DNA from 2 places in the Ornithinibacillus proteolyticus genome. Region 2 is predicted to be linked to the other one. Evidence: riboswitches for the same ligand, from Rfam matches in the RefSeq annotation. Region 2 holds a riboswitch; the other holds the start of a gene.

Region 1 (3,219 bases), on a different contig from region 2:
GTTGCGGTTGCTTTACTTGCCATTTATGGGATTCTAAATGTCTCGTTAGGCTTAAATACAGCGATACCAGGACATGTCGCCATCACGATTTCGTATGTCATGCTTGTTGTTCTAGCAAGACTATCATCCTTTGATAGTTCATTGGAGGAAGCGGCAAAAGACCTAGGGGCTAATGAGTGGCAAACCTTTTGGAAGGTTACTTTTCCATTAATCTTTCCGGGTATCTTAGCTGGCGGATTGCTAGCTTTTACGATTTCGTTGGATGAATTTGTTATTTCGTTCTTTACACTAGGACCAGGCGATAATACATTACCAGTACTCGTCTATTCGATGGTTCGATTAGGTGTATCACCTGAAGTAAACGTACTTTCTACGATTATTATCGTAATCATGTTCATCGTGGTCACCATTGTTGGCCTAAATATGCGAAAGAAAGGGGATATGAGAAATGATTAGAAATTTTAAAAAGGCTTATTTATTGTTATCCCCTAGCTTATTTTGGCTAACCTTATTTTTAGTTATCCCAGTCATTTTTATTGCGGTGATCAGCTTCACGACAAATGGTGATTTTGGTGCAATTATTTATGAATTTAGCTTCAAAGCCTATTCTTCTGCTTTTAGCTCACTTTATGCAAAAGTAATTTGGCAATCGGTATGGTGGGCACTGATAGCAACAATCGTTTGTTTATTCATTGCTTACCCATTTGCCTATTTTATTGCTAATGCTGGTAAGTGGAAAAATCTATTGCTGCTGCTTGTCATGGTACCGTTTTGGACCAATTTATTGATTCGTTTGTATGCATGGATTATTTTAATGAACAATCAAGGTGTCATTAATAATGTGTTAATGGATTTAGGGTTTATTAAGGAGCCGCTTGCACTAATGTATTCACCAGGTGGCGTCATTCTCGGATTAGTTTACGGATTCCTTCCATTTATGATCTTACCGATATACTCCTCCATCGAGCAGTTAGATAAAACATACTTGGAGGCATCGGAGGATTTAGGGGCAGGACCGGTAAAAACATTCTTAAATGTTACACTACCATTAACATTCCCAGGTATTTTGGCTGGATTTATTATCACATTTGTACCAGCAATTAGTGTGTTCGTTGTTACCGACTTATTTACTGGTGGCAAGCTATTAATGGTTGGAAATGTTATTCGTGATGCATTCTTAGTGGAAATGAACTGGCAGCTTGGGGCAGCACTTTCTTTATTATTAATGATTTTAGTGCTGTTATCCTTGTTGATCTTTATGCGATTTACCAATCGGAAGGATCGGAAGTTTTTAGTATAAGATAGGGATTGAGAAAAGTGTGCTTCGGCACGCTTTTTTTATTTAGTTTTGATAGGTCTTTTGGATTAATTGTTTGTAATGAGATAGGTGTATTGTACTATTCAATTAAAAAATGTCGAATTTTGGAAAGTCTTCTAGTATAATAGGACCAACTATAGAGGTTTTACGAAAAAGGCAAACTTATCCGAAAGGGAAGGACGCAAAGCCGAGGGCCTAAAGCACTATTGTTATGGCAGCCTAGCTACCGAAGGAAACTGGGACTAGAGTATGATAGGAGGACCTTTTCTTTGGTTCTCCTTTTTATTAGCAGATGGGAAAAATAAACTGCTTTCCCGCCAACTTAGAAAAACGAATACATTCGTTAAAGGACAACCAAATGAGCGTTTCTCTAATGTGATAGTGGACCTAGGTATTTTCGAAAACCTACTTACTTAAATAAGGAGGTGTTTGAAATGGATGATAAAGTTTGGATTTTTATTCTAGTTGTTGCTTTTCTATTCATATTGCTATTATTCTTTCTTATTAAACAGGTAATGAAAAAGCAGCAGGATAAAGATGACACTACTTTAGATAGGAACGAAGTGGAGAACCATCCTATTTTTACTAGTGTAACGCTAAGCGGAAATGCCCAGGTAAGTGTAGAGGGGATCACCTGTTTTGTTGAATTTCTCGATGTAGATAATGAGAAATTGAATCCGAATTTCATACAAGGGGTCTTAAAAAATGTCAGTCTTGACGGTGTAACGTTTGTGTGTGGTGTTGAATATCCGATAATCGATGACATGACCATAAAGATTCGTTTTTCCCTAAAGGATACGGTGTTTATTTTGAAGGGGAGAATCGTTCGGAAGGAAGTGTATCAGGAAAGTGATCGATTTGGATATAGCGCAGTATTTACAAATTCGTACGAGGAAGACCGCGAATTGTTACACCAAATACTAGAGAAGATGATGGTGGAGAAGCGAAAGAAGTTAGTTTCTAGTAGAGGTTGTGGGGAGTCTATGGTATAGTACCATGGGCTTTTTTGTTGTTTGGAATAGTGGGAAAAGAAATTTCTACAAAAAAGAATAATTTTTTTATAAAAAAGATTAAACATCTATTTTTCATGCCGATATAATAGGTACAACATCATGATGATGTGGTAAATGTTTTGGCCAAACATTTTACTTCACTTAGTTAATAACTCTAATACGAGTTGTTATAGATGCGAGACATATGGATGTGACTCGCGAAAAAAACAAAATACATGGAGGTATGTAAACATGATTATCAATCACAATATTTCTGCATTAAACGCACACCGTCAATTAGGTGTAAACACAGGAGCTACTCAAAACTCTTTAGAAAAACTATCTTCTGGTCTTCGTATCAACCGTGCTGGAGATGATGCTGCAGGTCTAGCAATCTCTGAAAAAATGCGTGGACAAATTCGCGGTTTAGAAATGGCATCTAAGAATGCTCAAGATGGTATTTCTTTAATCCAAACTGCTGAAGGTGCTTTAACTGAAACTCATTCAATTTTACAACGTATGCGTGAGTTAACTGTACAAGCGGGTAACCTTGGAACTCAAGAAAGTGATGATTTATCTGCAATCCAAGATGAAATCACTGCACTTATTGAAGAAATTGATGGAATTGCTGAGCGTACTCAGTTTAACGGTAAAGGCTTACTAGATGGATCTTTTGCTGCAGGTGAAAGCGAATTAGTATTCCAAATCGGTGCTAATCAAAACCAAAACCTTGTTGTAAACATTAATGATATGGGTGCTGAAGCATTAGAAGTAAAAGATATTGATGTATCTAGCTTTACAGAAAGCTCACATTTTGATGCTGCTGTAGGTAAAATTGATGCTGCTATCAAATCTGTTTCTGAACAACGTTCTGGTCTTGGTGCAGTTCAAAATCGTCTTGAGCACACA
Region 2 (3,219 bases):
CATTCGGGCATTATTAAATCAAATCAAGTATGTATCGACAACCTTAGCTAGCCAGAGTACCGAGCTAACTCAGTCTACTAACGAAGTGAAAACTGGTGCCGAGCAAATAGCAATGACAATGGAAGAATTAGCTAACGGTACGGAAACACAAGCAGATAGTGCAGGTGAATTATCATCGGCAATGAGTTCATTTGCTGTTCAAGTACAAGAGGCAGATGAAAGTGGCGCAGCAATTGATACACACTCCAAGAATGTGCTTGACTTAACCAATACGGGAAGAGATTTAATGAAATCTTCAACCACACAAATGCGTAAAGTAGATGAAATTGTTCATGGTGCTGTAGGAAAAGTAGAAGGACTACATGAGCATACGCAAAAAATCACCAATCTAGTATCTATCATTAGGGATGTTGCAGAGCAAACTAATTTACTAGCATTAAACGCTGCAATTGAAGCGGCACGTGCTGGTGAACATGGGAAAGGCTTCGCAGTAGTTGCTGACGAGGTGAGAAAGTTAGCGGAGCAGGTTGCGCTATCGGTAAATGATATAACAGACACGGTAATGAGTATTCAGTCGGAATCAACGCTTGTAACGGAGTCATTACAGGAAGGGTATAAAGAGGTTCAAATTGGTACAGACCAAATTGAATCTACTGGAGAGACATTTAGTCAAATTACCGAAGCGGTTTCCAGTATGGTCGAGAACATTTCAACCATTACGAGCAACCTGTCCAGTATTGCTACGAACAGTCAAGAAATGAACGGATCTATCCAAGAGATTGCAGCTATTTCAGAGGAATCAGCTGCAGGGGTAGAGGAGACGTCAGCTTCGGCAGAACAGGTTAGAGGCTCAATGGAGGAAGTAGCTGATAGCTCCAAAAAACTAGCCACCCTAGCAGAAGAACTGAATGATTTAGTAGGTAATTTTAAACTATAGTAAAAGATACTAGACACATTTGGTGTAAAGTGTCTAGTATCTTTTTTTCCTATAATTACATCCTATATTTAATGATATTTTAGTTGCATTTATTACTAGATATGGTTTAACATAACCTTATGTGAATAAATCGAAACACCAACTGATAAAGGCAAACTATCTGAAAGGGTAGGACGCAAAGCTAAGGGTCTAAGGTCGTAATGGCTATGATCGCCTGGTTGCCAAAATGGATTGTATCAATATTTTGGCTATTCTAATATGAATAGTCTTTTTTAATGTGAAATTCATATTTTGGCAATTTCTACCATTTGTAATAGGGAAATAAATTTGATGGGAGAAGTGGCTATGAGTGAAGTAACAATTATTAAAGAGAAAGATTTAGTTCGAGACATTATTGTGGAAAAGCTAGAAGAAAGTCTTCCTGAGCATGATTGGAAGGCTATAGGATCCGCAGAATTTAAATCAATTAAGACGTCAATTAAAAGTGATTTAGTCATTATTGATTTAAACACGACTATCGATATTAAAGAGGTAATTGATAGGTTTCTAGAAAAGAAAATCCGAGTAGCAATTTGGACATCTGATTTAGACAATGACTTATTACGGGAGCTGTTCCGTTGTGGGTTACATGGATATTTCTATAATGGAATGGAATTAAGTGAATTAATTTTTGCTACTAAATCGATGTTAAATGATCAACAATATATCCATCCGAAACTATCAGCAATTCTACTAAATGATTATGTAAAACTAACTAGAAAAGACCCAATTAGACCAGCTGGTATTCTTACCGAACAAGAATGGAAGGTTTTAGAGGAGCTTGGTAAAGGTCTAAACAACTGTAGTATTGCCAAAGAACTATTTATTTCAACTAGAACAGTGAATAACCATGTAAGCTCTATCTTGAAGAAGCTACATGTATCCGATCGCACTAATGCCGTTATCAAGGCCATTAAAAATAATTGGATAACATTATAAAACGTAAGTAAGGGCAGGTTCTCTGAGTAGTAATTTCAGGGAAACTGCCTTTTATATTTGGATGAGGGGTGGGTCTTGAAGTCGTACAAAATATCGCGCGCGAGAAAAATTAGGAGTGAAGGAAAAGTAAAAATCGCGCGGGGTAGGAGTAAAAACGCGCGAGAAATAGAAAAATCGCGCGAGGTAAGATTAAAATCGCGCGAGAAATAGTAAAATTCGCGCGAGGTAGGAGTAAAATCGCGCGAGATAGTGAATGTGGCGCGAAAAGTGAAGAGGGTCGCGCGAAAAATGGGGGAGGTGGCGCGATTTTAAGAGATTCCCGCGCGAAAAGAGGAGAGTCTCGCGCGAAAAGGAAAGAAAGTCGCGCGCGAGGAAAATTAGAAGTGAAGGAAAAATAAAAACGCGCCCGGTAAGAAGAATAATAACAGCTTCTCCACATAAAGCTAAATTGGCGAGTCTCCTCCTTTTTCTTCTCTTAATGGATTATGCTATAGTAGTGACAGTAATATATTGGAAGGGGCATGAGAATTGGAATTGCATCATCAAGAGGCTAACAACAATCAGTTATACAAATTTTTAGTAGTAGCAGGAATCATCATTGTTGCTTTTAATCTCCGGCCTGCAATCACATCTGTTGGACCACTTATGAGTACCATTCGCGATGATGTAGGATTATCGAATTGGAGTGTAGGGTTATTAACAAGCTTACCATTAATCGCTTTTGCCTTTATGTCACCAATTGCTGCAAGGCTAGGTAATCGGTTTACCAATGAGAAAGTCATTTTATGGGGGCTTATATTTTTATTAGCTGGAATAGCGGTCCGTTCCGTGTCATTAATCGGCTTGATATTTCTAGGAACATTGCTAGTTGGGTTTGGTATATCGGTTTGTAATGTTCTATTACCAGGAGTCGTGAAGGATAAATTTCCATTAAAGGTAGGTTTAATGACTAGTGTCTATTCAACGGCGATGGGAGTATTTGCTGCAACGGCATCAGGAGTTAGTGTTCCGCTAGCAAATGGTATCGGCTTAGGATGGAAGGTTGCTCTAAGTGTGTGGGCCATCCCTGCAGTGCTAGGGATTATTATTTGGATTTATTTATCTAATAAAAGCCGTCATGCTACGGTCGAAACTAAGTTTATAACAGGTACTACAGATACGAATATTTGGAAGTCTACTTTAGCATGGCAAATTGCTGCATATATGGGATTACAGTCCTTTTTATTTTATGTGACTATCTCATGGCTACCTGAAATTCTGCATTCTCATGGAATGAGTATGGAGACGGCTGGATGGTTACTATC

Evidence for each region. A riboswitch is a leader RNA that binds a small molecule or an ion and turns the genes downstream of it on or off. The one in region 2 is predicted to bind cyclic di-GMP.
Region 1: it holds a riboswitch for cyclic di-GMP, as region 2 does, so the genes downstream of both, AAIB49_RS09305 (PilZ domain-containing protein) here and AAIB49_RS16810 (response regulator transcription factor) in region 2, are expected to answer to the same signal.

What each region holds. Positions count from the first base shown of each region.
Region 1 is NZ_JBCPXV010000015.1:74,804-78,022, forward strand. It holds gene AAIB49_RS09295 (ABC transporter permease subunit) at 1-456, shown strand, start outside; gene AAIB49_RS09300 (ABC transporter permease) at 449-1,300, shown strand; cyclic di-GMP riboswitch class I at 1,464-1,549, shown strand; gene AAIB49_RS09305 (PilZ domain-containing protein) at 1,753-2,310, shown strand; gene hag (flagellin Hag) at 2,563-3,219, shown strand, end outside.
Region 2 is NZ_JBCPXV010000050.1:2,764-5,982, forward strand. It holds gene AAIB49_RS16805 (methyl-accepting chemotaxis protein) at 1-937, shown strand, start outside; cyclic di-GMP riboswitch class I at 1,078-1,163, shown strand; gene AAIB49_RS16810 (response regulator transcription factor) at 1,283-1,915, shown strand; gene AAIB49_RS16815 (CynX/NimT family MFS transporter) at 2,444-3,219, shown strand, end outside.